DNA from 2 places in the Glutamicibacter sp. NPDC055354 genome. Region 2 is predicted to be linked to the other one. Evidence: predicted binding sites of a transcription regulator. Region 2 holds the regulator's gene; the other holds the start of a gene.
What was found. Region 2 encodes Rex, which represses fermentation and respiration genes when NADH is low (regulators of the CRP and FNR family bind a similar motif). Its sites were predicted from a motif close to CTTGTGAANNNNTTCACAAG; they were not measured.
Positions count from the first base shown of each region.

Region 1: ACWICV_RS02245 (glyceraldehyde-3-phosphate dehydrogenase) is a predicted target of Rex. The motif match lies at 12,346-12,365, and genes of this name have one in related genera.

Region 1 covers NZ_JBSHMB010000001.1:495,727-511,390, reverse strand. Annotated here, with positions in the region: gene ACWICV_RS02300 (DUF2637 domain-containing protein) at 1-457, opposite strand, end outside; gene ACWICV_RS02295 (VanZ family protein) at 589-1,692, opposite strand; gene mptB (polyprenol phosphomannose-dependent alpha 1,6 mannosyltransferase MptB) at 1,750-3,225, opposite strand; gene mptB (polyprenol phosphomannose-dependent alpha 1,6 mannosyltransferase MptB) at 3,231-4,730, opposite strand; gene orn (oligoribonuclease) at 4,966-5,577, shown strand; tRNA gene ACWICV_RS02275 (tRNA-His) at 5,736-5,811, shown strand; gene ACWICV_RS02270 (acyltransferase) at 5,800-6,321, opposite strand; tRNA gene ACWICV_RS02265 (tRNA-His) at 6,698-6,773, shown strand; gene ACWICV_RS02260 (acyl-CoA dehydrogenase family protein) at 7,605-8,753, shown strand; gene def (peptide deformylase) at 8,778-9,350, shown strand; gene ACWICV_RS02250 (winged helix DNA-binding domain-containing protein) at 9,363-10,379, opposite strand; gene ACWICV_RS02245 (glyceraldehyde-3-phosphate dehydrogenase) at 10,733-12,190, opposite strand; RNA gene rnpB (RNase P RNA component class A) at 12,410-12,765, opposite strand; gene ACWICV_RS02235 (dihydrolipoyl dehydrogenase family protein) at 12,838-14,280, opposite strand; gene ACWICV_RS02230 (YaaA family protein) at 14,398-15,177, shown strand; gene ACWICV_RS02225 (VOC family protein) at 15,252-15,635, opposite strand; gene ACWICV_RS02220 (Nif3-like dinuclear metal center hexameric protein) at 15,648-15,664, opposite strand, start outside.
Region 2 covers NZ_JBSHMB010000001.1:1,410,182-1,425,845, forward strand. Annotated here, with positions in the region: gene ccsB (c-type cytochrome biogenesis protein CcsB) at 86-1,150, opposite strand; gene resB (cytochrome c biogenesis protein ResB) at 1,143-2,771, opposite strand; gene ACWICV_RS06600 (cytochrome c biogenesis CcdA family protein) at 2,771-3,526, opposite strand; gene ACWICV_RS06605 (TlpA family protein disulfide reductase) at 3,535-4,128, opposite strand; gene ACWICV_RS06610 (histidine phosphatase family protein) at 4,165-4,827, opposite strand; gene ACWICV_RS06615 (AI-2E family transporter) at 5,002-5,778, shown strand; gene ACWICV_RS06620 (redox-sensing transcriptional repressor Rex) at 5,885-6,559, opposite strand; gene ACWICV_RS06625 (glutaredoxin family protein) at 6,587-6,832, opposite strand; gene ACWICV_RS06630 (HAD family hydrolase) at 6,895-7,701, shown strand; gene ACWICV_RS06635 (30S ribosomal protein bS22) at 7,804-7,902, opposite strand; gene ACWICV_RS06640 (helix-turn-helix domain-containing protein) at 8,042-8,266, opposite strand; gene gdhA (NADP-specific glutamate dehydrogenase) at 8,523-9,866, opposite strand; gene ACWICV_RS06650 (ArsR/SmtB family transcription factor) at 10,057-10,500, opposite strand; gene ACWICV_RS06655 (acetoin utilization protein AcuC) at 10,596-11,765, opposite strand; gene ACWICV_RS06660 (TrkH family potassium uptake protein) at 11,971-13,404, shown strand; gene ACWICV_RS06665 (potassium channel family protein) at 13,430-14,068, shown strand; gene proC (pyrroline-5-carboxylate reductase) at 14,144-14,986, opposite strand; gene ACWICV_RS06675 (sugar phosphate isomerase/epimerase family protein) at 14,991-15,664, opposite strand, start outside.

The DNA of each region.
Region 1 (15,664 bases), 910 kb from region 2:
CGCGCAGCTTCGCGGCTTCGGACTTCTTCTGGTACATGTGCACAGTCAGGTGGGTGATGGCCAGCAAGACGATTGGCGGCATGGCGGCAACCAGCGCGGAAACCAGCGGCGGCACTCCGTTTTCGATCGAGTCCACGGTCAAGATTGCGTGGGTGGAGTTCGCCGCGGTGGAAACGATCGCACCGAAGAACAGCAGCGACCACGGGTAGATCATGGCCTTGCGATGGAAGCCGTTCAGGGCCACGATGGCCACGGTGGCGGCCACGATCATGCCGTCAATGATGATTGGCCAGATCCAGGCCAGGCGCGGGCTGATGCCCGAGCGCTCGGCCAGGTCGGTCAATGCAGCGAACGAGAGCACGAATGCGCCGATGGCAATGAGGACCGTCGCGCCTACGGCCGTGCCTAGGACGGCGCGGTGCGGTTCGGCCGGGACCTCTGGTTTGTTATCTTCCATGCTGCTGAGCAGACCTAACTTTTTGGGAATTATCGGTATGTCTTCAAACGCGAGTTTGCTGGACCGCACCCGAGGCGCAGACCACCGCGTTCCATTTTAGCGTGCGCCTTGCGGTGCTGGGGTGCCTTGGCTCAAAGGGCGCGACGGTCGATGAAACCGGTACCGCTGATTTTTCCGGCCAGTCCCCGGTGATTCGCCTCGAAGATGAAGTAGAAGGCGCTGATCGCGATATAGATCACAACGAGCATGTTCAGCAGCGGGTAGGGCGTGAAGTCGACCATGCTGGTGGAAATCTGGAAGAGGAAGTTAATCCCGCCAAATCCGAGCAGGCTGCGCAGCAAGGCCCGGCCGGCCGGAGCCGGTTGCCCCTGCCCGTCGGTGAGCATCAGCCAGGCGCAGCGCTGGCCGAGGGTGGCCCGTCCCGGCGCCAGGCTCGGCATCCAGAAGACGCAGAAGACCACGAACAGCGGAAGCCAGAAGTTCATCCACTGTTGGCCGAACTCCGGAGCACCCAAACGCTCCAGCAGTTCCAGGGCAGCACCGATGACAAGGAGCGCTCCGGCGGTGAAGCCTGCATCGAAGATGTTGGCCAGTGCACGGCGGGCGCGGGTCACCGGCCGCGCCGGCGCATTGGCCGCGTCCGCTTCCACCGGGCCGGACAGGAAGCGGAACATCGGCAGGTAGGCGATCATCGCGCCCAGCAGCGCGCCGGCAGTATTAGTGATCAGGTCATCGACGTCGGCCACGCGGTAGGCGCAGGTGTACAACCCCCAAATAGCGGTGTACTGGGTCAGCTCGATGGCCAGCGAGGCCGCGAAGCCGAGCAGGACACCGGTGAAGATGTTGCCGCGCAGCCAGCGCACGGCCAAGATGCCCAGGGGCATGAACAAGATGATGTTGAACAGCACCTGCCACAGGGTGAAGCTGGTGGCGAATCCGCTCAGCCCGCGTTCCACGATGGCCAGCCTGAAATCATCGACGAAACGGCCGGGCACCAGTTGCGGGATGGCCACCCCGGGACGGCAGAATTCGTCGCGCGTGGACGGCAGCGGAAGCATGGTGTAGCTGAACAGGCCGAATCCGTAGACGGCTGCGGTTGTGGTGGTGATGGTGCGGCGCCAGGACAACCGTCCATGCCGGCGGTATTGCACGGCCAGCAGGAAAACGCCGGCGGACGCCAAGAAGAGGGCGCCGCCGAGAATGGCGATTGCCGCTGGCCAGAACATTGTTTGCATATTTCTATCTAAGCGGAATATACCGGGAGAAAGCTGGGCTGCAGAATGTGACCTTGGCTATGCTTTCGGCCCGCGCAGCACTTGCCTCGTTCTGGCATCGGCAGTGAAGAGGCCGATGAACAAGCCCGCTACAAGCACGCCAGCCAGGGTCTTCATCACCCAGGCCGAGTGCCACTGCTCGATGGAGAGCTGGTCGACGAAAACCGCCACCAGGATCAGGCTGGATGCATAGATCATCAGCTTTTCCGATCCCCCGGACACCTTGTGCGAAATGGCGAACAGCGCCATCAACCACAGGATGTACCAAGGCTGGATAATCGGAGCCAGCAGCACCACCGCCGAAAGCGCCCACGCCGCTAGGCGGACCGGGCTGGAGGTGTCCTTGGCCAGCGCCAGGAGCGCCACAATGGCCAGCGCGATGACCTGGAACACGCCCACCACGATGGCATTCACCAAGGAGATATCGGCGCCGAATATGCCAGCGAGATTGCTCAGGGACCAGCCGATCAGTCCCACGGGAGCGTACGGGAACGCCGCATCGCCCGCGGTGAACATGGCAAGCAGCCAGCCGAACCAGAGGTTGGTGACCGCACCGATCAAAAGCAGCCAGGTCAGCGAGAGTGCTGCGACCTTGGCCCAGATTTTCCACCTCTCGCGCATCGACGGGCTCCTGCCCAGCAGGACCAAGCCGATAAAAGGCAGCGCCAGCAGCACGATCGGCTTGACCGACACGGCTATGGCCAGCGCCATCGTGGCGGCCATGGGGCGGCGGTCGTAGGCATAGGCGAAGGCGCTGAAGACACCTGCGATCATCAGCGCGTCATTGTGGACGCCGCCGATCATGGTCAGCAGGAACAGCGGATTGCCCACGATGGCCCAGTTGGCCCAGTTGGCGCTCTGCCCCATTTTCTGCGCCAGCTTCGCAGTGAAGTGATAGCAGCCCCAGACACCGAGCACGGCAACGATGCGCAGCAGGCCCACGCCGATTTCGGGAATGCCGTTGGAGGCGAAGTAGATGATGCGGGCGAGCACGAGGAAGAACGGGCCATAGGGCGAGGGCGATTGCGCCCACAGGCTGTCGGATCCGCCATCGAACCAGCCCGGAAGGGCGGACACGCCTTCGGCATACGGGGATTTGCCGGCGTGCAGCATGCGGCCCTGGGCCAGGTAGGAGTAGACGTCGCGGCTGAGGATCGGGAAGCTGAGCATCAGCGGAGCAGACCACATGGCCAGCACGCGGGCCAGTTCCCGCCCGGTGATCTCGCCGGCAGCCTGGACCCATGGCCGGGCCAGGATCCAGGTTCGGGTCAACCAGACAATTCCCACGGCCATCAGCACGATGCAGCTGATGACACCTGGCACTTCGGTTCGGAATTCTATGAAGAAGCCGCTGCGTGCCAGCGGGGACAGCTGGTTGCGCGGGAACCAGCCGATCCCCCAGGAGGCGACGGTGATCATGGCCGAGGCGGTGAATCCTTGCCATGATAGTGACCGCAGGCTAGCGCGCTGCGGTGCCAGCTTCGGCTGCTCCACTGCCACTAGGCTTTCTTGCTCTTCTTCAGCCAGTTGGTCGAGCTGAGCAGATCAGCGCAGATGTTCTTGGTCTTCGGATCGAAGAAGACAAGGTACAGGGCGCAGGCGATGGAGATGCCCCAGGAAATCAATTGGACGCGTGGAACCAGGGAATCCTGCAGGAACTGCCAAACGAAGATCTGGTCAGCGGCCTGGTAGGCCAGGAAGAAGATGGTGGTCAGGTGCAGCCAGAGCATCTGCCAGTCATCGCGCAGGCCGGTAACGGCGAAGAACGGCAGCAGCCACAGGAGGTACCACGGCTGGATCACCGGGGAGAGCACGACAATCGCCGCGAAGGCGATGGCCATGCGCTGCACCAGGTGCGAGTGCTTTCCGCGGAAGATCAAGACGAAGGCGATGGCTACGCCGACCAGGCGGCCGAAGAGCTTGGCCGCGGGCAGGATCCACTCGGTGGACAGCCCGAAGGCGGAGACCAGCCCGCTCAGCGCGATGACCGCAATGCCTACCGGGGAGAAGATGGAGTATCCGGTACCGGTGAAGAGCATGACCTTCAGCCAACCGAACCAGTAGCCGTTGAGCCACCCAACCACGGTCATCAGAGCCAGGAAGATCATGCCGGTGTAGAACCAGTAGAGGATGCGGCGCGGCCAGGCAGCATTAGGCCCTGCCCAGAGCAGGCCGATAAACGGCAGGAGCACCAGGGTGATTGGCTTGACCCCGACCGAGGCCGCCAGCACCACGATGGCCCAGAAGCCGTAGCGCTTGCATGCCAGGTAGACGGCCCAGACCGACAGGCCGGTCATCAGGGCATCGTTGTGCGCACTGGCCACAAAGTTCACCAGGAACAGCGGGTTCGCCACGGTCATCCAGGCGGCTTTGGCCCCGGAGACACCGTGCAGTTCGGCAAGCTTGGGCACGTAGCGCAGGCAGAGCAGCACGCCGATGAATGCAATGGCGCGGAAGGCCAGGATCGCCGCGTCGGTCGAAGGGCCGGTCAGCTTGACCACGAGGAATTCGATGCTCAGGTAGAGCGGGCCGTAGGGGGTGCCGTCCTGCGCCCACATGGTGTCGGCACCGAGCTGGAACCAGTTATTCAGCGAGGATATTCCGTCAACATAAGGATCCTGCCCGGCATCCACCAGCCGGCCTTGGCCGATGTAGGCGAACACGTCCCGGCTCATGATCGGCAGGGTGACGAACATCGGGATGCTCCACAGCCAGACCGCGCGGCGGACCACCTTCAACGAACCTTCGCCCCAGCCCTTGAGCTTCTGGCCCAGGCGCCACCAGGAACGGAAGAGGACCCAGCAACCCAGGGCCAGCAGGATCACGCAGGTGATCACGCCGGCCGGTTCGGTGCGCAGCATGATGAAGAACGGGTCGCGGTTAAGCGGGGATACGCTGGCCAGCCACCCGGTACCGAAGGATCCGAAAAGGATCAGGGAGGAACCGATGACGCCGCTGAGAAGGGTCCTATTCACTCCAGCGTAGGGCGGGGAGCTCACTGCTGCTGGCTTGCTGGCTGACACACTGACACCTCGGGCTGTAACGGACATGAGTTCGAGAGTAATTAAGCCAGCGTCGCATGTGCCGTGCCCTTGCAAGCAGGCAATTCAACAGCCGGAAATCTCAGACGATTTTAGCATCGAGCACGCGTCCAAGCCGGTTGAAACACTGTCCCTCCGCCCTGCGACGAGGGTGCGCTCCCCCACAGCGCTTCTTGAAGTGTAGATTGGTTACGTGGCTAGTAACTCAGAAAAAATTGTATGGATCGATTGCGAAATGACCGGCTTGGATCTGGTTAACGACGCATTGATCGAAGTAGCAGTGCTCATTACCGACTCCGATCTGGAGATCGTCGACGAGGGCATCCAGGTAGTCATCAAGCCCGAGCCGGCAGCTCTGGCGCAGATGGATGATTTCGTTCGCAATATGCATGTGGTTAGCGGCCTGCTGCCCGAGCTGGCGAACGGCATTCCCATGGAGGAAGCCCAGCGCCTGGTGGTCGACTACATCAAGAAGCACGTTCCGGAGCCGAACAAGGCGTTGCTGGGCGGCAACTCGGTGGGCACCGACAAGAACTTCTTGGCACGCGATATGCCCGAGGTCATCGAGCACCTGCACTACCGCATTATCGACGTGTCGACCTTGAAGGAGTTGAGCCGCCGCTGGTTCCCGAAGGCGCACTACGGCGCTCCAGCCAAGACCGGCAACCATCGCGCACTGGGCGACATCCAGGATTCGATCAACGAGCTTCGCTACTACCGCGACGCCATCATGGTTCCGGCGCCGGGACCAACCTCCGATGAGGCCAGGAAGATCGCCGCAGGGATCACCCAAAGCGCCGGCTAGCCGCCAAACGAAGGCCCCGGCGCATTGGTGATGCACTGCACAGTACCCCAGGGGCCTTCCGATTGGCATCAAGCGCGGAATTGTGTGTATAGTATTTCTCGTTGCCAGATACGGAATTGGTTCGCAAAAGCGTTCTGACTAGTAACGAAGCAAACATGGTGGGTATAGCTCAGTCGGTAGAGCGTCTGGTTGTGGTCCAGAAGGTCGCGGGTTCAAACCCCGTTACTCACCCCAGAGACAAAGACTCGATCCAGAGCGAAAGTTCCGGATCGAGTCTTTTGCTTTACCCGCACGCCTGGCACCGGCAGGTGCGTTTTTCGTTACGACCGCGGAGGCAGCGACAACTGCGTTCTCTCCGATCGTGACGCCGGAAAGCAGGGTCGCGTTCGCGCCAATCCAGACGTTGCGCCCTAAGATCACTGGAGCCGGAATAGTATCCGCCCACCGAGCAGGATCATGATCGTGTTTGAGTGCAGCCACAACAACGTTGTGCCCGATCAAGCACTCATCCCCGCTACGGGTACCGCCTTGGTCATGGAATTTGCGGCCAGCATTGATCAAGACGCTCGTCCCCAGTTCGATAGTGCGTCCAAATTCCGGGTTGAACGGCTCGAATAGCACCACTGACTCGTCAACGTCCATGCCGGTCAACTGCCGCAGCAAATCCCGTACTTGCCCTTTGCTGCGGTAGCCGTTGGCCGGCTCCGCGCAAATGCGCAGCTCGTCCTGGCTAGTGCGATGCATGAGCGCATGCAGCTGCGAACCGGCGGTAATTCCCTGGCCGGCGTGCAAGGCTTCTCAAAGATCACCAATATCCAAGAATTCCCTCATTATCCATTCTTCACAGTGGCTCGAACCATATCGCCCCTGGACCCGCGGCAAAGCCTTTCCCTCAGGTTCTGCAAGCAAAGGGATGATCACCGCACAGGGATTCATCTCATGAGGCAGCTCAGCGGCGAGCAACAGCCCCACGGCCATGAATAATGAGCATCCCGTCACAATCCCGGAGATGGCGCCATGCGAATTGGTATTTCCGGCCTGGATACGTGTATAGTATTTCTCGTTGCCCGGTACGAAATCATGAGCACTACAGCTTCTGACTAGTAACGAAGTAGACATGGTGGGTATAGCTCAGTCGGTAGAGCGTCTGGTTGTGGTCCAGAAGGTCGCGGGTTCAAACCCCGTTACTCACCCCAGATCGAAAGACCTGGTTCGGAATGAAAATTCCGAACCAGGTCTTTTCTCGTTTCCGACGCCTTGAAGCGCAATCGGCAAGGCACCGGGCCTCGTTGATTCCAGACCGAACACCCGGAATCCAGAGGCACACACCGCCAGTCCCCGCCAGCGAATCCGCCTCGGCGTTCAGCATCGCGCCGCTAGCCGCCAACCCGCCTTCACCGCCGGCAATGGCCACCGCATGGAACCACCAGATGCCCAGGCACCCTGCCGACGCCGAAAAGATCGCTTCCATGGCACAGGTCGGGCGCCTCGACGCGATCGCACGCAACCCTGCCAGCAGTCTCGAAACAAACAGATTCCATTAAGCGGCAACCGGGTCGATTTCGCGTGGAGCGATCCGCAACCCGCGGGACGGCTCCAGGGTTGCATCATTGGCACTGCGCGCCCCTGCACAACGGGCCGCTTGCCTCCACTAGGCCCCGATCCGAATTATCGTTGGTTCCGGTGAAGCCAACGCCATTACGCGCGGATGCGAGCTGCAGATTCGTCGCCGACAGGACCGGTTGAACATGCGGTTCGAACCTACCGGCGAGCGCAGTGCTGCCCTGATGCGGTGTTAAGTCATATTTCGGTGGCTTGGAACAGGATTCGAAACTATGTTCGAATGCGTTGTGTTTTGGGGTCTATCCCCGTGTTTTTCGAGACTTTTTGCGTTATCTAGTGACTTGAATCGTTGTTTGCCCTGGCGAATAGGCACGAATTGGCTTGAGCAACCATAATGGATGATGTACTTCGGCAAGCCAGTGAGCTTTATGCCTTCGTTCCATCCACCGAAAGGTACTCCCCCTGTGAAACGCGCGCTCTTTGAAGAGGACCACGAGCAGTTCCGTGAATTGGCTACGGAATTCAACGCCCGGGAGATTTCCGGTAAATACGCTCAGTGGGAAAAGGATCATCAGATCCCCCGCGAGGTGTGGCAGTCTGCCGGTGAAAACGGCCTGCTGGGTCTTGCCGTGCCTGAGCAGTTCGGTGGCATGGGCATCGATGATTACCGCTTCCGCGTAGTGCTTGATGAGCAGCTCGTGCGTTCGGGTCACCTGTCCGTAGCATTGGCCTTCCACCTGCACGACGACCTGGTGCTGCCTTACCTGCTCTCCTACGGCTCTGCCGAGCTCAAGGACAAGTGGCTTCCACGCATGGTCGATGGCTCCACCATTACTTCTTGTGCGTTTACCGAGCCTGGCGCTGGGTCTGACCTGCGTGCGGTGCGCACCAAGGCGGTACGCGATGGCGATGACTGGCTGATTAGCGGCCAGAAGACTTTCATCGGCAATGCTGCGTTTGGCGATGCCGCTTTGGTGCTTGCGCGCACCGATGGCGAGAGCGGACGTGCGGGCGAGCAGTCATTCTCGCTGTTCATGGTCGAGCGTTCCGAGGGGTACACCAACGGCAGCCCCTTCGACAAGATCGGGCTGCGGGCTTCTGATACCGCTGAGCTGTTCTTCGACGATGTCCGCGTCTCGTCTGCGGATCTTGTTGGCGAGGCTGGACAGGGCCTGGCCTATGTCAAGGCGCAGCTTCCCCAGGCCCGTCTGGCTATTGCCGTGGCTGCCTCGGCGATCTGCACCGCGTCCTTCGAGCAGGCGCTGGAGCATGCGAAGAACCGCTCTACCTTTGGCCAGGCGCTGACCGAGTACCAGAACACCCGTTTCGAGCTGGCTAACCTGAAGACTGAGGCGCATGTCACCCAAAGCTTCGTGGACCGGGCCGTCCTGGCATTCAACGACGGCGAGCTGGATCCTTCCGAGGCTGCCGAGGTCAAGCTTTGGGCTAGTGAGAGCGCTAAAAAGCTTTCCGATCAGGCATTGCAGCTGCATGGCGGCTATGGCTACATCATGGAGTACCCGATTGCCCAGTCCTTCACTGCCTCCCGCTTGCTGACCATCTTCGGTGGCACAAGCGAGATCATGCGTGAAACTATTGGACGAGCACTCTAAGCACTTTTGAAAGGAACCGATCACGTGCCTATTCGGCAGATCACTGTTTACGGAGAACCTGTACTTCACAAGCGTGCGGTGGAGGTCACCGAGTTTGATGGCGCCTTGCGCGAGCTCGTTGCCGATATGCACCTCACCATGGATGAAGCGCATGGCGTGGGCCTGGCGGCTCCGCAGATCGGTTTGGGCCTGCGCATGTTCACCTACGTCTTCGCGGACCAGGACGATGCTCCCGAGCGGGGCGTAGTGATCAACCCCAAGCTGACGCTTTCAAAGGTGTCGCAGGCTCCTGCGGATGCTGATGACGACTCCGAGGGCTGCTTGTCCGTGCCCGGGCTGAACTACCCGCTGCAGCGTGCCGACTATGCGAAGGTGGAGGGTTTCGACGAGTTCGGCAATCCGATCTCTTTCGAAGCGCACGGCTGGTTCGCGCGCATCATGCAGCACGAGTACGACCACCTTGATGGCTACCTCTACGTGGACAAGTTGCAGCCACGCTGGGAGAAGAAGTGGAAGAAGGCCAAGAAGGCTCTGGGTTGGGGCATGCCTGGCAATACCTGGTTGCCGGGTACCGATGAGGATCCATTCGGCCACTAGGCTTCCCGCCGCCTACCGGGCAGTCTTGAAGTCCAGATACCGCTGATGCAGCGCCGCACCGATTTTGCCGGTGGGCGCTGTTTCTGCGTTCCAGACCTTCGAAGCCCTGCCTTGTTCTAGCCAGAAGGGCAGGAACATGCCGTTCTTGCCGGGCAGGATCTGCGCGGCCATCTGCTCGTAGGCTACCAGCGTGCGATTCGCGTAACCCAGGTAGTACTCGTCAAAGGGACCGAGCAGGCGCAGTGGCAGCCCGGTGGGCTCCATCGCTTCAAGCTCCCGGTGGGCGCGGCTGCCGGCGATGACCCAGTAGCCCTCCCCGCGCTCATCGTTGCCTGCGTCCGCCAGCAAGCCACCGAGTGCTTCTGCGGCGGTTCTCATGGTGGTCAGCGTCTGTCCCGTGTACCAGGCTGCGTCGCGAAGGGTAGCTGGCCCATGCGAGTGCAGGTACCGGCGCAAGAGTTGCGCCAACGGATCTTCTGGTTCCCGGTGACTTGCAATCCATTCATCCACGAGCACGAAGTCCTGCGCGATGAGTTTCGCGTCTTGTGGAATGGGCCCCTGGCAGATCAACCCGTCCAGGACGAGGACCTGCAGGATAACCAGTCCTCGCTGCTGGCCCGTCTCCACTCCATTCTGGTTCAGTGCCTTGAAGAGCGCGGAGCGGCTGGCTTGCCCGTACTCCTGCAGATGCGCGCTGATGATGCCAGCTGCCTGGTCAATGTCCTGGGTGCCGATCTGCAGTCCCCGCATCCGTGTGGCCGAGGAGCGCAAGGTGCGTTCACGTGTTGCGCGAGTCATCCAGCGCGCATCTTCGGCCAAGCAGATATGCAGCGTGCCCCGCATGGTCCATGACCGCATGAGCCGTCCTTCGCTGAAGAGCGCATCGACTTGCTGGCGGGATTCTTGCGCTGCGGAGCGCTGAGCCAGCGCGTAGCGTCCTGCAGCGAAGTCCTGGGACTGGAACGCGAGCATGTGTTCTGCGGCCTGCAGTACGGATTCTGCCGGCTCCAGTAGCAGCTGGCTCGCCATGCGCGCCGCCAGCGTCCGGGTACTGTCTATCAACCAACCTCGATCCAATGCTTGATGGCCTAAAGCCTAGCAGTGCGGGGGCCCAGAGGTGCCCGCGAAGCGGCGCACCTGCAGTCGCCGTTGACGCAGGGGCGGCGCAGGTGGAAACGGACCTCCAAGCCCGGATGCGCGCAAAGGTCGAGACCTGCCTGGACTTTGCTGGAGAGGTGCTGGCCAGGTGCTGGTTCTCGTTGGTGCGCTGGACCCGGGAGGCCCTTTTGGAGGGCGTCGTGCCGCCCGGATGGAATAGCAGAAGGGACCATCCCAGCGCGCAATGCGTTGGGATGGTCCCTTCAGCTGCAAGCAGCGGGGTCCTAGGCAGTGACGGCTTCAGCCTTCACTGCAGGCACTGCAGCCGGGTGGGTGCCGGCCATCGATTCGATGACGCGAACAACTTGGCAGGAGTAGCCGAACTCGTTGTCGTACCAAACGTAGACGACAGCGTTCTTGCCGGACACGATGGTGGCCAGGCCGTCAACGATGCCGGCGCGGCGCGAGCCAACGAAGTCGGTGGAGACAACCTCAGGCGAATCGATGTAGTCGATCTGCTTGTGCAGGCTGGAGGTCAGCGAGGTTTCACGCAGGTAGGCGTTGAGCTCTTCCTTGGTGGTCCCGTTCTCCAGGTTCAGGTTCAAGATCGCCATGGAGACATCCGGGGTCGGTACGCGGATGGCGTTGCCGGTCAGCTTGCCTTCGAACTCCGGCAGGGCCTTGGCCACTGCCTTGGCGGCACCGGTTTCGGTGATCACCATGTTCAGCGCTGCCGAACGGCCGCGGCGCTCGCCCTTGTGGAAGTTGTCGATCAGGTTCTGGTCGTTGGTGAACGAGTGAACGGTCTCGACGTGCCCGTGGGTGACACCGAACTTGTCGTTCAGGGCCTTGAGCACTGGGGTGATGGCGTTGGTGGTGCACGAGGCAGCGGTGACGATCTTGTCTTCTGCGGTGATCCACGAATCGTTGATGCCGTGGACGATGTTCTTCAGATCGCCCTTGCCCGGTGCGGTCAGCAGAACGCGGGAAACGCCCTTGGCGGCCAGGTGCTGGGACAGGCCGGCCTCATCGCGCCAGCGGCCGGTGTTGTCCACCACGATGGCGTTGTCGATGCCGTGTTCGGTGTAGTCGACGGTGGTCGGGTCATTCGAGTAGATGACCTTGATCAGGGTGCCGTTGGCGAGGATCGTGCTGTTTTCCTCGTCGACCGTGATCGAGCCTTCGAAGCGGCCGTGCACCGAGTCGCGGCGCAGCAGCGAAGCGCGCTTGACGATGTCGTCATCCGAGCCCTTGCGGACCACGATGGCGCGCAGGCGCAGGCCGTAGCCGCCACGCTCGATCAGGATGCGGGCCAGCAGGCGTCCGATGCGGCCGAAGCCGTAGAGGACAACGTCCTGGGGTTCAGCGTCGGTTGCGCCGGCCTGGCCAACCTTCTCGCCCAATTCATCGGCCAGGAAGGCGTTCAGATCAGCGGAACCGGATTCCTTGAACTTCTTGTTCACGCGGCCGAGGTCAACTGCTACCGAACCGACGTTCAGGGCCTCGATGGCATCCAGGATGGCCTTGGTGTCGTTCAGGTCGAGCTCTTCGCCATCGATGCGGCGCACTACGCGGTGGGCCTTGATGATGTCGATGGCGGACTGGTTGATCAGCTTGCGGCCGTAGACGGAGGTCACCACATTATTCTTGCGGTACAGACGTCCGATCAGTGGGATCATGGCCTCGGCGAGCTCTTCGCGCCCGCTCCATTCTTGCTGGGCAACGACAGACTGCTGGGTCACAGAAAATCCTTCCAATTCAGCCGACTCGCAGATCCATAAAGTCGGTTGGCACCGTGGGAAGCACCATTGCTTTTGCGGTGGCACGAGGTAACAGGATCATCCTCGTAAGTACATGATCCATTCTAGACCGTGCGCAGAAAAACTGAGGATCGGGGACTGTGAATCATCTCACCAGCGCACTAAGGGCTGATGCCGGCGCAATCGCAGGAAGGAAGAGTGTGAATGGGATGGCCGATACGCCGGGTTTTGTCGCGCCGAAGCGGGACGGTCATCTATCTACGACTGCCGTTGCCGGCAGCCTCTAGCGGTCCACCCGACTGCATGGGGCGAACAGCCCTCATAACGCAGTCTGTCTGACCTTGCTCCGAGTGGGGTTTACCTAGCCACCCCAATCACTTGGGGTGCTGGTGGTCTCTTACACCACCGTTTCACCCTTACCAGGAAATCCTGGCGGTCTATTTTCTGTGGCACTAGCCTGCGGGTTACCCCGAGTGGGCGTTACCCACCACCCTGTTCTGCGGAGCCCGGACGTTCCTCGGGGCAATTGCTTGCCACGCGACCGTCTGGCCATCCCATTCACTACCAGTCTAATGCGTTGGGCGTGGGCTGCAGACCACTTCCGAACGCTGATTCGATCACAGCCGGCTTCACCCGAACCGCTGCGCCTCAAGCAACCGCAACCAGATTTCGCTGATCGTCGGATAGGCGGGGACCGCATGCCACAGCCGGTCCAGGCTGACCTCGCCGACGATCGCAATGGTGGCCGCATGCAGCAGTTCCGCGGCATCCTGGCCAGCGAAAGTGGCGCCGACGATCACCGAACGCTCCTCGTCTATCACCAGCTTGGCCCGCCCTGAATACCCGTCGGCGTGCAGGCTCGCCCCGGCCACCGCACCCAGATCGTGCTCGATAACCGAAATCTGCAGGCCGGCGTCGAGGGCCTGGCGTTCGGTCGGTCCGACCGCGGCGATCTGCGGATCGCTGAAGACCACGCGCGGCACCGCATGGTGGTCCGCCGTGGCCGCATGCCTGCCCCAGGGCGCATCGAGAACCCCGGTTCCATTGATCCTCGCGGCAATGGCCTCGCCCGCGGCCCGGGCCTGGTACTTGCCCTGGTGGGTCAGCGGGTTGCGCCCGCTGGCATCTCCTACGGCGTAGAGCCAGTCGGTGCCCGCCACGAGCATCGTGTCATCGACCTGCAGCCGCCGGGACGGGTCCACCCCGAGAGCTTCGAGTCCCAGGTTCCCGATCTCCGGCCGCCGCCCGGTGGAGACCAGCACTTCCTCGGCTTCCACGAGGGATCCTCCGGGCAGCTGGAGGCCGGCTATCCCGTGCTCATCGCGGTGGACCTGCAACGGCGTGGTGTCCTGGTGCACCACTACCCCAGCCTCGGCCAGCGACTGGGCCACCAGCTCGCCGGCGAACGGCTCTTCGCGGCCCAACAACGACCCGCGGGCAAGGATGGTGACCTTGGACCCGAGGGAGGCGAAAGCGAAGGCCAGCTCCACCCCGGCAACTCCGCCACCGATGATGGCCAGCCTCGGCGGAATCGCCTTGGCCGCAGTGGCCTCCCGGGTGCCCCACGGCCTGGCTTTAGCCAAACCCTCGATCCCAGGCAGAACCGGAGTGGATCCGGTGGCCAGGACTACGGCCCGGGCCGAGTACTCGCGATCCGCCACCTGCACCAGGCCGCGCCCGGAAAGCCGCGCCCGGCCGCGGATCAACTCGATGCCCGCCGAGCGCAGCCACCGTTCCTGCCCGGCATCATCCCAGTTGCTGGTGAAGGCGTCCCTCCGCGCGAGCACCGCCTCGGGATCCAGCGCACCAGTCACCGCTTCGCGGGCCCCGGGAACCCGGCGTGCCGCGCGCAGCGCATCGCCGCTGCGCAACAGGGCCTTGGAAGGCATGCATGCCCAATACGAGCATTCCCCGCCCACCAGCTCGGATTCGACGATGGCCGCCTTCAGGCCCTGCCGGGTGGCATAGTCGGCGGCGTTCTCCCCGGCCGGCCCGGCGCCGATCACGATCACATCGAAGTCGCAGTGCTGCCCGGAGGCAGTTTGGCTAGCTCTTGAGTTCTGCTGGGGCATGCTCTGTCCTTGCTCTGCGTGAAGCGCTGCTGGGTAGTGGGTTCAGCCTAGCCAGATCTGCTCTGCGGGTACATGCCCTGGGCAGAAGATCAGGTGAACTCCGATAAGCTGGAACGCGTGCTTATTTTGTTGCCGCCTTCCGAAGGCAAGACCGCCCACGCCGAAGGTTCTCCGTTCGAAATCGAGGACCTGTCTTTTCCGGAGCTTTCCGGGGAACGCCGCCTGGTGCTTGACGCCCTGGCTGAAGTCTCAGCCCGCGAAGATGCCATGGACCTGCTGGGAGTCGGAGCCTCGCTGGCCAAGGAAGTAGCGCGGAATATCAATCTGCACACCGAGCCCGCAGCCAAGGCGCACGATATCTACTCGGGGGTGCTCTTCGAGGCCCTGGACTACGCGAACCTGGATGAAGCAGCGCAGCAGCGCGCCGATGAATCCATCATCGTGGTCTCCGCCCTGTGGGGTGCCGTGCGTTTTGGCGATCGCATTCCGCCCTACCGCTTATCCATGTCGGTCAAGCTCGAGCCGCTGGGCAAGCTGGCCACCTGGTGGAAGAAGCGCCTGGCTCCGGTGCTGGATGCGGTGGCCGGCGACCAGCTGATCGTGGACGCGCGATCGAGCACCTATGCGGCCGCCTACAAGCCGGCCAATGGCAACACCGTTGCGGTCAACGTCTTCCAGATGCGCAATGGGGTCCCGAAGGTGGTCTCGCACTTTGCCAAGCACACCCGCGGAGAGGTCGCCGGTTTCCTGGTCCAGCAACCGGTCGCACCGGAAAACCCTGGAGAATTGCTCGAGCTGGTCCAGACCAAGTGGGAAGCGTCCCTCGTCGAAGACAAGAAGGGCTTGGCGCTGAACATCCTGCTGCCGGAGGACCACCAGTTCACCACAGTGAATTAGCGTCCTTGGGCAAGTCGCCGAAGGCGGCTGGTGCCCTGCCGATGAAGCGTGCTGGCATGGCTAATGCGGCTTCGTCAAAGCGCTGCGACTAGTTCAATCTCGAATCCGGCAGCATCTTCCAAATACGCCGCGTAGTGCTTTGGTCCCCCGGCGTACGGGTGCAGCTCCGGAAACATCAGGGTGAATCCGTGATCCAGCGCCTGGGAAGCCAACGTTTCCACCGCCTGCCTGGTGCCAGCATGGAAAGCCAAATGATTCAGCCCGGGAGTCAGGCGGTCATGCCGTTGCTTTTTGGCATCCGGTCCGGATTCCAGGACTACATAGAATCCGTCGCGGGCATAGCTGACGCCATCAGCCCATTGGGAATCCACCACATAGCCAAGGCGAGTGAGCAGCCAGCCCAGGGAAGCTGTACTGGCTGCCAAATCCTCAACCCATATTTCCAGATGATGCAGCATGGAACTCACTGACTAAGGAGTCAGCACGA
Region 2 (15,664 bases):
ACCAGGGCCTGCAACGAACGCTTAAAGTACTGCGAGCGGCCTCTCCGCTAAAGGGAAACCGCTCGCAGTGCTGGATTCTTAGGAACTAGACTCCGGCGTAGGAGTGCAGACCGTCGAAGAAGATATTCACGATGGTGAAGTTGAAGACCACGCACAGGAAGCCGATGATCGACAACCAGGCCGAGCGTGGGCCCGTCCAGCCACCGGTGGCACGGGCGTGCAGGTAGCCTGCGTAGACAACCCAGATCACGAAGGACCAGACTTCCTTTGGATCCCAGCCCCAGTAGCGGCTCCAAGCGGCCTCTGCCCAGATCGCACCAGCGATGACAGTGAAGGTCCACATCACGAAGCCGATGGTGTTGATGCGGTAGGCGAAGTTCTCCAATGCGCCGGCACCTGGCACCACGCGCATGAAGGGCAGCTTGTCGTCCTGGCCAGCGGCCAGCCGGTTCATGCGAGCATGCTGTACCAGCTGCAGCACATTCATGGCGAAGCTGATGGCGAACAGTGCCGACGCCAGGACGGCGATGGAGACGTGAATGACGATCCATGGCGACTGCAGGGCAGGAACGAGGTGGCCAACCGGTGTCGGGAAGCCGATGGTGGCACCGCACAGCATCAAGGTGACCAGGCCGGAGATGAAGGATCCCATGAAGCGCAGGTCCTTGAAGATCAGCACCAGCAAGAAGACCAGAGCCACCAGGAATGCACCGGTGGACAGGAACTCGTACATGTTGCCCCAGGGCACTCGGTGCGCGGCTATCGCACGGGAAACCACGGCACCGCCGTGCAGGGCAGCGGCCAGCCACATCAGCACCACGGCAATGCGAGCCGTGGGGCGCTTGGCCGACAACTGCGTGTACTCCATCTTGTCGGTCACGATATGCTCGCCGACGTTGTCGGCACGCACAGCGGCACCCCGGCGCGAACGGGGCTTGGTGCCCACGGCGCCGCCAGCGCTAACCAGCAGTTCCTCGTCGCGCTTGAGCGCTTCGGAATCCATTTCGCTGATGGACTTGTTGGTCTTTGCCAGGTCCAAGGCGAAAATGATGAAGACCACTCCGTAGACCATGGCGGCCAGCAGCATGAACAACTGGCTGTATTCACCCAGCGTTTCATTGATTGGCGCTAATGCCCCAGCGTTATCCATTTACTGCTCCTTGGTTCTGCTCCTGGCTTGCCAATGGCCAAGCCTTGTCAAAGATCTTCTGTAGTTCTGTAGCTTCGCGTTCCAGACGCGGATCCTCGCCACGTGCCAGCAGTGCGTACTCGATACTACGCTTGCCGTTTTCTTGTTTCAGCTTCACCCAGACGCGGCGACGCGGGGTGAACAGCGAGACCGCAAGGCCGATCAGCGCCAGACCTGAGAAAATGCCGATTGGCAGCTTGCCCGGGTCATGATTGATGTCCAATGCGACGAAGCGCTTGAGGTCGTCAAAGGTAATCGAGCCCTTGCCGTCGGGCAGCTCGTAGGTCTGCCCCGCTTCGAGGATGATGCCGCCGGCATCCAAATCACGGCTGTTCAGCGGTTCCATCTTCTCCGTGTCCAGCACGAACACGTTTTGCGGATTGCCGTCGTCAAGGCCCAGATCCCCGAAGTACGAGTTCAGGTGCAGCTGGGGGTTGATGGCGTTGGGGTCGCCCGAGATGCCGAAGCCGTTCTCATCCACCAGTGCGGTTGGCAGCAAGAAGCCCTGGAAGCCCAGCTGCGATGGCTCGGCGTCCGGAACCTTCAGCACGAACATCGAGGTGTAGACCGAATCCTGCGGAATGGAAACCGCCGGGCCGGAATAGGAGACATTGCCGTTGCCATCCTTGACGGTGATCACCGGGGCGTAGCCATTGCCGACCAGGTACACGTCACCGCCGCTGATCCGCAGCGGATGGTTGACCTTCAGCTCCTGCTTCACTGGCTCGGCATCGGGCGATTCGCGCACCTTGACGTGGGCGGTGAAGTCCAGCGGCTGTCCGAAATGCGATTCGGATTCGCGGTCGAAGATGATGTCGAATTTGTCCAGCGTCACAGCAAAGGGCGGCAAATTATCGGCATTGAAGCCGGTGCCCGGGGTGAAGGAGTCGTAGGCCACCAGCGAATTCACGAAGGTCTCCCCCTCGACAACCACGCGCTGCCCGGTGTAGCCCAGGGCTCCGCCGATCGCGGCCGAAGCCAGTACGCCCATCAGCGAGATGTGGAAGAGCAGGTTGCCGATTTCGCGGGTATACCCGCGCTCTGCGGCAACCGAGGCCCCGGTGGCATCCTCGCGGCGCTCGACACGGTAGCCGCGCTTCTTCAGGATCCTGAACGAATCCTCGATGACCTGCTGGTCATCGGGCGTATCCGTCTCGCCTTCCAGAATTTCATGCGAGCTGTACTGGGGAAGTCGTTCCAGGCGCACCGGGGTCCTCGGCGGCGGGGTGCGCAAGGCTTTGGCGTGCTTCTTCACACGCGGGATGATGCAGCCAATCAGCGAGACGAACAGCAAGATGTAGATCGCGGAGAACCACACCGATGAATACACTTCGAACATCTGGAAGCGATCCAGCCATGGACCAGCGGTGGTGTGCTGTTCCAGGTACTGGGCTACAGATTCGGGGTTGGCGTCGCGCTGCGGGAAGATCGATCCCGGTACCGCAGCAACGGCAAGCAGCAACAGCAAGAACAAAGCTGTCGGCATCGATGTCAGCTGGGTCCAGATCCAACGCATGGAACCCATGAATCCCAGGGCAGGCGCGTCGCCAGTTCCCTTGGAATTCCGTTGTTGTTTCGCCATTAAATTGGCAACCTCACTTCATTGGCAAACCAGTTTTGCAGTTCTGCTACCCATGTTCCCCACAGACCGGTCACCATGACCAGTCCCAAGGCAATGAGTAGTCCCCCGCCCAAACGCATGATGAAAACCTGGTGCTTGCGGAAGAACGCCAGCGCCTGCATGCCGCGCTGCAACCCCATCGCAATCAGGATGAAGGGCAAACCCAATCCGAGGCAATAGAACACAGTCAGCAGCGTTCCACGCCCTACGTTCGCGTCCACACCGGTGGACATGATCAGTACCGCACTCAAGGTGGGGCCGATGCACGGTGCCCACCCCAGGCCGAAGGTCAGCCCCAGAACCGGGGCACCCCACAGGCCTGCAGGCGGTTTCCTGTGGATCTTGCGGTCACGCTGCATCCAGGAGAAGCCGCCCATGAACACGATGCCCATGAAGACCACGACCAGGCCCAATGCCTGGGTGACCCAGGAGCCGTTGAACCTGAGCCACGCGGAGGCCTGGCTGAAAAGCACGCCCGCTGCGATGAAGACCACGGAGAATCCCAGGACAAAGAGCAGTACGCCGGAGACCACGCGGCCGCGCCGGTGCTCCTTCAGATCCGCACCAGTCAACCCGGTGACGTAACCGAGGTAGCCCGGCACCAGCGGCAGGACGCAAGGCGAAAGGAAGGAGACCAGCCCGGCCAGCAGTGCTACTGGGGCAGCCAGCAGCAACGACCCGTCCAGGACGATGTCGGCAAAGGGATTAGTGGTCACTGATCAGCTCACAACTCTTCGGTCAGAGCGGAGTCGATCAATGACTTCAGGGTGCCAGGCTCTACGGCACCGATCACGCGGGCACGGACACGGCCCTGGCGGTCCAGCACCAAGGTGGATGGAACCGCTTGCAACGGGACGTACTTGGTCATCGCCAGCTGGATGTCCCCGGAGGTATCCTGTACCGACTCATAGGGGATCTCGAAAGTGCGCTCGAAGGCCTTCGCCGCTTCGGCTTCATCGCGTACGTTGACGCCAATGAATTCGACTTTCTCGCCGAAGCCTTCAGCGATTTCCTTCAGATCCGGTGCCTCGATGCGACACGGAGCGCAGGCGGCATACCAGAAGTTCATGACTACGGGCTTGCCCTGCCACTGCGTGAAGTCGATATCGGTGCCATGGTAGGTGGTGGCCTTGAGGGCAACCGGTTCGCTGCGCTTGGAAACTTCGTACTCTTCCACGGCGCCGTCGCCAGCGATGTAGTTCTTGCCGTCGCCGCTGTTTGCTTGCGCGGTCAGCGCATCTTCCTTGCCGCTGCAGGCAGCCAAGGGCACCACGGCGGCGGCAACCATGAGCGAACGCAACATGGTGCGGCGGCTCAAGTGGCGAGGATTAGGCACAGGATCTGTCATTTTGCTTTAGGCTCCAGGGATATTCGCCGCGCCGGCAAGCAGCTCGGGGCACGGCTCGGTGTAACGCACGGAGACCAATTCGTCTCCCTCAAAATCAAAGCTGGTGATGGAAGCCAGAGTGCACTCGCGCTGGCGCGGATCGTGCCACAGCGGCTTCTTCTCGGCGGCGCGGCGCGTAACCCAGATCGGCAGCTGGTGGCTGACGATAATGACTTCCGCTCCTTCGCCGTGCTCGGCGAGGGCGGCCTTGCGGTGCTCATCCATGGCCAGGCGCATGCGAGCAACCTGCTGGGCATATGGTTCGCCCCATGAAGGCTTCAGCGGGTTGACCAGCAGCGGCCAGTACTTCGGCTGACGCAGGTGCTCCGCAACCTTGGACAGCCCTTCCAGCTTGTTGCCGGCTTCGATAACCCGCTCGTCGGTGTGGACCTGCAGATCCAGAGCACTGGAGGTCGGCGCGGCTGTCTGCTGGGCTCGCAGGAGCGGTGAGGCCACCAGGCGCACTAGGTTGCCGCCTTCTGCTTGGCGCTTGGCAAAATATTCTCCTGCCCCATCGGCCATCTGGAATCCGAGTTCCGAGAGCCCGAAGCCGGGGATCCTGCCGTAGAGCATACGGTCAGGGTTGAAAACTTCCCCGTGGCGCAACAAATGGACGGTCGATAAAGGCATGCCTCCAGTGTCTCAAATATTCGGTGCAAATTAGCCATATTGTGGCCACCGTCAACTATTCACAGGACACGCATTGGAATCCCATATGGAAAAACCATCCTTTCGGAGGGGTTGCTCACAACCGACTGCCACTACGCTTAGTTAATAAGACAGTTCGACCCAGAAGGACGCATCATGAGCGACAACGATCCTAACCAGCCGGGCCAGCCCTACAACCCGGGCCCTTCCGGCCAGGGTTCATCGCAGAACCCGTACGGCGAAAACCCCTACGGCCAGCAGCCCTCGCCGTACGGCCAGAACCCGTACGGCCAGAATCCGAATCCTTACGGGCAACCGCAGGCACCGGGCTACGACCAGTATGCCCAGCAGGGAGGTTACGCCGGCGTGCAGCCGCCGACCGAGCGGCCACGGACCTTGGCTATCGCCTTTGGCTTGATCATGCTCGCGGGCATCTTCAGTGCCCTCGCCAGCTGGCTGATGACCAACTCCAACATGATGGCCAACATGATTGGCCAGCAGTGGTCGCTGGTGCAAGAAGAGTTCCAGAACCAGATGCAGAGCACCCCGGGCATGGAGCAGGATCCACTGGTTGAACAGATGATGGCAAGCCCTGAGGCCTTCATGGCCCAGGTCAATTCCATGATGTCGACCTTCGTGATTATCTCCATGATCATCACCTTGGCCCTGTATTTCCTGGTGGGCTTCTTCGTTGGCCGCGGCGTGGGCGCCATGCGAATTATCGCCACGATCCTCGGTGCGCTTTCACTGCTGAATCTGGTGACTATCGTTCCAATGATCAGCATGTTCGCTGACACTCAAGCCGGAATTATCAACGCTGTCTACGTTGTGGGCATCTTGTTGGGCATTGCAGGCGTGGTCTTCGCCTGGTTGCGCCCTTCTTCGCAATACATTGCGCAGCGCCGCCAGGCTCGCCTGGCCGGCTTCCGCTAAACGCATGGCCGAGCCTCTTCGCGAGGCCCTGCAGGGACAATAAAGGCGTAGCCGCTCCATCCACCCAAAGGATAACGCGGCTACGCCTTTTCTCGTCTGCGCGGCTTCAGCCTTGAACGGCGAGGTATGCCAGGATCTGCAATTCAGTGGAAAGATCAACGCGCCGCAGGTTCATGCCCGCGGGTACGCGAAGCGGCATCGGTGCGAACGAGAGCACCGAGCGGACCGAAAGCGCGGCCAGTTCGTAGACCAGGTCCTGCGCAGCATCGCCCGGAATTGCCAGAACAGCGATGTTGATTTCTTCGCGTTCAACCACTGCGGCCAAGTCCGCGATCGCTTCCACGTGCAGCTCGCCGACCGGCCTGCCGACCAGTGCGGGGTCGATATCCAGGATCGCCTTGACGTTGAAGCCACGAGTCCTGAATCCTGCATATCCGCTGAGCGCGCGCCCCAGGTTACCGGCGCCGAGGATGGCCACACGCCAGTCCTGGTTCAGGCCGAGGGTGCGGCTGATATGTTCTGCCAGTTCGCGGACCACGTAGCCCACCCCGCGGGTTCCGTAAGAACCCAACCAGGAAAGGTCTTTGCGCAGGATGGAGGGGTTCACTCCAGCTTCCTTGGCCAGCACCCCGGAACTGGTGCGTTCCAGGCCCTGGGCTTCCAAGGCGTTCAGCGCGCGCAAGTACTGGGTCAGTCGAGCCAGCGTGGCCTCAGGCAGGACCCGGGCTTCAAGCTCTGACATCTTCGTTCTCCCGCACTTTTCGGTGCTCTTGAAGAGCACAACGCATTTTCATTTATTCGGCAGCGGCTAGCTGCTCAGTAGTCGTTCCAGACGCTGTGCGTCGATGTGCCAGAAGTCGCGGACTTCTCCGTTGATCAGCAGAACCGGCACTTCCTCGTGGTGCTTGGCCAGCAATTCAGGGTGCTGGTCAATATCCAGTTCGGAAAACTCCATATTCAACCGGCCAGTCACCTCGGCCACGGTTGCGCGTGCGGCCTGGCACAGGTGGCAGCCTTCTCGAACCAACAGCTGGATCTGATTCAAAGTACTCACCTGCCTATAATCTCACGAGCCGTAACCGCCCTTAAACTTGGCAATGAAATAAACTGGATCAAATGTCTTCCATCGATCATCACCCCAGCCCGAATTCCGCCCTGGCTCCGGACACGGTCGCCGCTTTCTTCGATGTAGATAACACCCTTGTGCGCGGTGCATCGCTGTATCTGCTGGCCCGGAAACTGCATGAGCGCCGCTTCTTCCAATTCCGCGAAATCCTCTGGTTCGCGCTCAAGCAGTTGCGCTTCGCCGCGCGCGGTGAGCACCTAGGGGACATTCACCAGATTCGCGACCGTGCGTTGATGATGGTCCGAGGGATCCCGGTGTCCGAGATCGAGAAGATCGGCAACGAGATCTATGACGAATACATCGAACCCAAGCTATGGACCGGTACGGTAGCCATTGCTCGCCAGCATCGGACGGTGGGCCGTGAAGTCTGGCTAGTCACTGCCACTCCCCTGGAAGTGGCGAATGTCATCTCGCAACGTCTCGAACTTACCGGTGCATTGGGCACTGTAGTGGCCAGCGAAGACGGTTTCTACACCGGAGCGCTGGCCAGCCCGATCCTGCACGCTGCGGAAAAAGCGCAAGCGGTGCGCACCCTGGCGAAGGCTCGCGGCATCTCGCTGTCGAAATCATGGGCATACTCGGATTCCTACAATGATGTTCCCTTGCTTGAAGCTGTGGGACATCCTGTGTGCATCAATCCCGATGCGCGGCTTCGCGCCTACGCCAAGCGCCGCGGCTGGCAGGTCTACGACTTCCGCACCGGCCAGCGAGCTGCCAAACTAGGCCTGAAGGCCGCTGGAGTGCTTGGTGCGCTCTGGGCGGCGCGACGGTCCATTCTGCGCCGTTCCGGCTCTTAGACCGACGCTGGGCGGCTTTGGATAAAGCAATCGCCACCGTTCAACAGTTTCACTGTGAAGCGGTGGCGATGATTGCCAAGCGGCAAATGCTCAGAAGTAGATTTACTTCTTATTACGACGCTGGTGGCGGGTCTTACGAAGCAATTTGCGGTGCTTCTTCTTCGACATACGCTTGCGGCGCTTCTTGATAACAGAGCCCATAGTGGTTCCTCACAAACTAAATAAATGCGTCAACCCCAAATGCCTGCTTGCGCGCGAGCCCAAGGACAAGGTTGACCGGACGTTAAACGTTCCTTAACAGATTACCCGCTTTTCGGTCATGCTCTGACCATCGCGCGGACTATCGACCGTAAGAACCGGTACCGTGCTGCGGATCAATGGCCGCGGCATTCAGATATGATTCCACGGCGTTTTCCGGAACGCGATAGGAGCGACCGAACTGAACAGCAGGCAAATCACCGGCGTGGATCAGCCGATAAACGGTCATTTTGGAAACGCGCATCATGTCGGCCACTTCGGCCACAGTCATGAAACGGGCTCCGGCAAAATTCTGTTTATCCGTCATGCGGGATATTCTCCTGACGCTGATCTCTTATTCGTCGCGTTAATTTTGCGAAGATGAACTTACACGACTTTGGATCAACATCGGCGGTTCAGGTTCACGTTCGCTTTGTACTAGTCTAATCGCACTTTTGTAACTTTTGCATCACGAAACACACACGTGACCATCTGAATCACATTTTTTGATGCCTGAACGAGACAATCCGCGTGATTTCACCGGGTCCCCAATGAATTCACGCGGATTGCAGCGCTGCAGATTATTAGATGACGCCCTGTGCGAGCATTGCGTCTGCGACCTTCACGAAGCCTGCGATGTTGGCGCCGGCGACGTAGTTCCCCGGCATGCCGTACTCGTCTGCAGTAGCAGCACAGCTGGTGTGGATGCCGACCATGATCTCAGTCAGGCGACGCTCGGTGTGCTCGAAGCTCCATGCATCGCGGCTGGCGTTCTGCTGCATCTCCAGAGCCGAGGTAGCAACACCACCAGCGTTGGCAGCCTTGCCCGGGCCGAAGAGCACCCCTGCATCCTGGAAGATCGAGGTCGCTTCTGCGGTAGTAGGCATGTTGGCGCCTTCGGCCACGGCGATGGTGCCAGCAGCAACCATCTTCTTTGCGGCCTCAGCGCCCAATTCGTTCTGGGTTGCGCAGGGCAGCGCCACGGTGCCTGCAACGTCCCAGACGCTGCCACCGGCAACGTACTTCACCTTCTTGGTGCCACGGCGTTCGGCATACTCGGAGATGCGGCCGCGCTCAACTTCCTTGATCTGACGCAGCAGATCCAGGTCGATGCCGCCCTCGTCAACGATGAAGCCGGCCGAGTCGGAAGCCGTAACGACCTTCGCTCCCAGTGCCTGCGCCTTCTCGATGGCGTGGATTGCCACGTTGCCCGAACCGGAAACGACCACGCGCTGGCCAGCGAAAGTCTGGCCGCGGGTCTTGAGCATTTCTTCAGTGAAGATCACTGCGCCGTAGCCGGTGGCTTCCGGGCGAACCAGGGAACCGCCCCAGCTCAAGCCCTTGCCCGTCAGCACACCGGACTCGTAGCGGTTGGTGATGCGCTTGTACTGGCCGAAGAGGTAACCGATTTCGCGGCCGCCAACGCCGATATCGCCGGCTGGCACGTCGGTGTATTCGCCAATGTGGCGGTAGAGCTCAGTCATGAAGGACTGGCAGAAGCGCATGACTTCGCCATCGGACTTGCCGCGCGGGTCGAAGTCCGAGCCGCCCTTGCCGCCGCCGATGGGCATGCCGGTCAGGGAGTTCTTGAAGATCTGCTCGAAGCCCAGGAACTTGACGATGCCAAGGTAAACCGATGGGTGGAAACGCAGACCGCCCTTGTATGGGCCCAGAGCCGAGTTGAATTCAACGCGGAAGCCGCGGTTGATCTGCACGCGGCCTTCGTCGTCAACCCATGGCACTCGGAAGATGATCTGGCGTTCAGGTTCGCACAAACGCTGCAGGATTGCGGCTTCGGCGTATTCGGGATGCTTGACCGATACAGCTTCAAGGCTGTCGAATACTTCCGTGACGGCCTGGTGGAATTCTGCTTCGCCGGGATTGCGGCGGAAGACTTCGTCGCGAATCGTCGCTAAGTGCTTATCCAAGTTTTTCTCCTCATCACTTGGGGCAGGCACAGGCGCACAAGGGGCCTCATTGCCGGCGTCACTGCCCCGCACACGAGAATGCCATGCTGGGCATTCTGAACAAAATTTTCATGTTATAAAACAGGATTGCGCGCGTAACTTAAAAGATTGACCATATTGCACGGTTGCAGCGCCGATGACTGGACAAGAGCTAGCGCCGACGCCCGAACCGCGGAAGTTTCTCGAAAAACTCTTGCGCACGTCCAGTAACTTGTTCCAGGCCTTGGCCAACGCGCCGCCCGATCTGCTGAGCCGTTGGATTCGATACCGCTGCCAGCTGCCCCTCGGCTTCGGCCTGCGTGGTTGCCAGCTCTTGGCCCTCCGGTTGGGCAGGTACCAAATCGGCGCACCAGCGCACGAGGTCTTCCAGCGCTGAGGTATCAATGCTGTAGATGCGCCGCTGCCCGGCAGCGGCCATGCTCACGAGTTCAGCTTCGCGCAGCACCTTCAAGTGCTTGGAAACAGTCGGCTGCGAGATCTCCAGTTCAGTGACCAGAGTGCCCACTGCTTTCGGCTCGTTCTTGAGCGCTTCTATAATCTTTCGTCGGGTTGGTTCAGCCAACGCCGAAAACACTTCATCAATTGCCACACACATAACCCTAACGGCATATGAACGGTTGGCAATCGATTTCCATGCCTAAAATGCTGTGAAGTCTCGCCTCTGTCTCCGGTGGCCGCAGCCATGCGAGGCTAGTCGAACCATGGATCGAGCCCGAAAAGCGGGAATATCTCCTTGCGTGTAGCAATGATGGTTCGGTCTACCGGATCGGCCGGATCAAAGCCGACTTCCCAATTGCGCCACCACAGCTGAGCGTCATCGCCCATGAGGTAAGGCATGGCACGGCCGTACCTTTCCAGAACGTAGCGGCGGAAGGTCTCGGGAACATAGGTACGCAACGGCACCGGCTTGCCGGCAACAATCGCCGTCAGGTGGGTCCAGGTACGCGGCACGACGGCGGTGACGTTGTATCCCCCGCCTCCGGTAGCCAACCACCGGCCTTCGCACAGCTCATCTGCCAACTGGGATATGTCCAGGGCCGCCTGGCGTTGCGCATCAACAGACAGCTTCAAATTGGTCATGTCATCATCGCGGTGCGCATCGCAACCGTGCTGGGAGACGATGATTTCCGGCTTGAAAGCGCGTACCAGCTGCGGAACGATCGCATGGAAGGCACGCATCCACCCGGAGTCCCCGGTCATTGCCGGCAGAGCAACATTTACTGCGCTGCCTTCGGCGTTCTTGCCGCCAATTTCATTGGCGAATCCCGTACCGGGGAACAGCGACAGCCCGGATTCATGGATGGAAATGGTCAGCACGCGTTCGTCATCCCAGAAGATCGACTCGGTGCCATCCCCATGATGCGCGTCCACATCGATGTAGACCACGCGTTGGGCACCCTGTTCCAGCATGCGATGGATCGCGGCAGCAGCGTCATTGTAGATGCAGAAACCGCTGGCCTTGCTTTTCGCGGCGTGGTGCATGCCACCGGCGAAGTTCACCGCACGGACCACGTCTTGGTCCATGATGGCTTGGGCCGCTGCTACCGAACCGCCAACAATGCGCCCGGCGGCTTCATGCATCCCGGCGAATACCGGGTCGTCTTCGGTGCCCAAGCCGAATTCTTCGGCAACGAGTGTTGGATCCTTGCTCACCCGCCGCACCTGATCGATATAGCTCTGGTCATGGACGGAGCCGATGACCGCATCGTCGGCAATATCCGGAGCCTGTATCGTGACGTTCGGCGCATCGAAGATATCCAGCTCATCGCTGAGCCGATAGGTCAGTTCTAGCCGTGAAGGGTGCATGGGATGCCAGTCGCTGAATTTGTACTTCAGATACTCTTCATCCCACATCACCATGGTGGGCCGTGGGGCATGCTGCGGATCTAACACGATTTCAGGCTACCCGATAGTGACCCAACTCATGAATTCATGGCAGTTTGCGCGGCTTGTCGGGTCTTTAGCCGGGCAACACAAGCGTTTAGCGGTGGAAACGCGTAAATTACTAGAAGGACTTCAAATCCTCATGGCAAAGAACTGTTCCCCAGGAAACGGCGAGTAATAAATGAGCACAGCCAGTGCATCGGGCCCCAGCGCCCGGGCAGCTGAAATGCGCGAACAGCGACGCAAGAAATGGCTGACCGTTCGCATCGCAGTTGCGGACTTCACCGTGCGCTCCCCCGCGCGCTTGACTCTTGGCGCCTTCTTGCTGGCAATCACGTTGTTCACCTCCCTGCTCGCGGCGCCGTTTTCCTCGGCCACGGGGGAAGCCACCGCGCTGCATGACGCATTATTCACCGCTGTGTCGGCAGTTTGCGTTACTGGCCTAACGACCGTCTCCACCGCTGTGCACTGGTCATTCGCCGGTCAGCTGATCATGCTGGTCGCAACGTTCATGGGCGGCCTGGGCATTTTGACTCTGGCCTCCATCATGTCCCTGGCGGTATCCCGCAAGCTGGGCGTGCGAGCCAAGCTGATGGCGCAGAATTCGATGAACAGTTCTGGAGCCTCAGCCCTGGGTGAAGTAAGCTCATTGCTGCGCATCGTGATCCTCACAGCGATCAGCCTGCAGGCGGTCATCGCGCTCTTTCTGATCCCGCGCTTCTACATGCTGGGTGAAAGCGTCCTGTCCGCCATCTGGCATGGAATCTTCTATGCCGTCTCGGCTTTCAACAATGCAGGCTTCACCCCGCACTCCGACGGATTGGTTCCCTACGAAACCGACCTGTGGATCCTGGGCCCATTGATGGCCGGCGTGTTCACCGGTTCCTTGGGTTTCCCGGTGATCATGGTGCTGCTGGCGCACAAGTTCAATATGAAGAAGTGGAACCTGCACACCAAGCTGACCATGCTCACCACCACCATCCTGCTCTTTGCCGGATCCTTCCTGTGGCTGATTTTCGAATGGGCCAATCCCAAGACCATCGGCGGCTTATCCATCAGCGACAAGCTCATTCATGGCTTCTTCGCCTCCACCATGACCCGTTCTGGCGGCTTCAACCTGGTGGATCAGAACGACATCCACCAGGTGACCATCTTGTTGACCGACGCATTGATGTTCGCTGGTGGCGGTTCAGCTTCTACTGCTGGCGGCATCAAGGTCACCACCATTGCCGTGATGTTCTTGGCGATCTTGGCCGAGGTCCGTGGCGATACTGACGCGAAGGCCTTTGGCCGGCAGATTCCGCAGGGCACCATGCGCGTGGCCATCTCCGTGGTCGCCATGGGTGCTTCGCTGGTGATGGTCGCTACCGGCGCGCTCGTGACCATCGACGAATCGGTGGGCTTCTCGCGAGCCCTGTTCGAGTCGATCTCGGCCTTTGCTACCGTGGGCCTGAGTAGCGGGGTTTCGCAAGAAGTGCCTCCGGCCGGCAAGTATGTGCTCAGCGCGTTGATGTTTGCCGGACGCATCGGCAGTATTACGCTCGCCAGCGCGTTGACCATGCGCCACCGCAATACGCTGTTCAGACTCCCAGAAGAAAGGCCGCTCATTGGCTGACAAGAACATAGACCACAATGCCCCGGTGCTGGTGATCGGCCTGGGCCGCTTCGGTGCATCTGTCGCTGAAACGCTGGTCAAGCAGGGGCGCGAAGTGCTGGCCATTGAGCGCAGCCCGGAGCTCGTTCAGCAGTGGGCCAGCACCTTGACCCACGTGGTCGCGGCCGACGCGACCAATATTGACGCCCTGCGCCAGCTCGGCGCCCAGGAATTCTCCTCTGCCGTCGTGGGCGTGGGTACCTCCATCGAATCATCCGTGCTGATCACCGTGAACCTGGTGGATCTGGGCATCGAGCATCTGTGGGTCAAGGCCATTACGCCCTCCCATGGCAAGATTCTTACCCGCATTGGTGCCAACCACGTCATCTACCCGGAAGCCGATGCCGGTGTGCGTGCCGCGCACCTGGTCGGTGGCCGCATGCTCGACTTCATCGAATTCGATGACGGCTTCGCCATCGTGAAGATGTACCCTCCGAAGGAGACCCAGGGCTTCACCTTGGCCCAGTCCCAAGTCCGCTCCAAGTACGGGGTGACGATCGTTGGTGTGAAGTCCCCGGGCGAGGATTTCACCTACGCCATGCCGGATACCATGGTGACTCGCCGAGATGTCCTGATCGTCTCGGGGCACGTGGACCTGCTCGAGCGTTTCGCAGCCCGCCCGTAGGGCACGAGGATCGGGAATACGGCGGTGGCCGGCAACCAATTGGTTGCCGGCCACCGACGTACTGGATGCTCGTTCCTAGCCGAGCTCTTCACTCAGCTGCGCTGCACGGGCGGCTGCCGCTTGCGTGCCCGCAGCAATAATCTTTGGAATTCCCTGCTCATCGAAGGTGGCGATAGCCTGCTCGGTGGTGCCCTTCGGGCTGGTTACTGCCTTGCGCAGGGTCGCGGGATCCGCGTCAGGGTTCGAGAGCATCTTGCCGGCACCGGCCACAGTGGCACGTGCCAGCGCGATTGAAAGCTTTTCATCCAAGCCCATGGCCACACCGGCATTGGCCATGGCCTCAGCCAGGTAGAAAGCATAGGCCGGACCGGACCCGGAAATTGCCGAGAGCGCATTTTGCTGCTCTTCGTCGATGACGTGCACGTCGCCGGATCCGGAGAGCAGATCGGTGACCAACTTGGTCTGCTCGTCGCTCACGCTTGCCGCCGGGCTGATTCCCACCACGCCGGCACCGACCATCAAAGGGGTGTTCGGCATGGAACGGATGACCGGCTGGCCAGCTGGCAGATGAGACTGCATGCTGCTCAGGGTGATAGCGGCGGCTACGGAAACAACGACCTTCTGCGCGTCCAGCGATCCGGAAATCTCCTCGCACAGTTCGGTGATGCCTACCGGCTTCACGCCCAGGAAGATAATGTCTGCGCTGGCGGCAGCCCGGCGGTTGGCTTCGGGATCTTCCTCGCTGACCAAGACGTTGATGCCCAATTCGCGCAGTTCCGCTACGCGGTTATCGCTTCGCACGGTAGCGGTGATGAGCTGCGGGTCATGGCCCGAGGCGATAATGCCACGCAGGATGGCGCCGTTCATGGAGCCGGCGCCGAGGAAGGACAGGGACAGATTCTTTGTTGCTTCACTCATATGGCTATTGTGTCATTGGCTTGGGGTCGCTGCCGACTGTTAAGTGCTGGCGGGCAAATTCTAGGGTCTTTCCCAGCCATTCTTCTTTTTGCCCGGTGTTGCGAGCTTTGCGTGTGGAGACCTCGACCGCTACGGTGCCGCTCCAATTGGCATCACGCAGATATTGCAGCGTTTCGGCCACCGGTTGGGTGCCCAGGCCTGGCACAAGGTGCTCGTCTTTGCCGTTATCCAAACCATCGCACAGATGAACGTGCGCCAGTCGCTGGCCCAGGTCCTCAACGGCTTGGCGCGAATCCATATTGGCAATCGCCGCATGGGAGAAATCCCAGGTCACATGCTGGTAGTGCTGCGGGACTGGGTTCCAGTGCGGAAGGTACATTTTCGCTTCACGGCCCCGGGCACGCCATGGGTACATGTTTTCCACGGCGATTTTCATCCCCGTGGTCTCAACCAATCGCTGCACGCCTTCGGCGAATTCTTCGGCGTAGGCGCCCTGCCACCTGAATGGCGGATGGGCGACAACCACATTTGCGCCGACCGCTTGGGCCAGGATGACCGAACGTTCGATCTTGGCCCAAGCAGAGCCCCACACCTGCTGGGTGAGCAGCAGTGTCGGTGCGTGAATGGCCATGATCGGCAGTTGGTACTTGTCCATCAAGGCTTTGAGCGCGGTCGCAG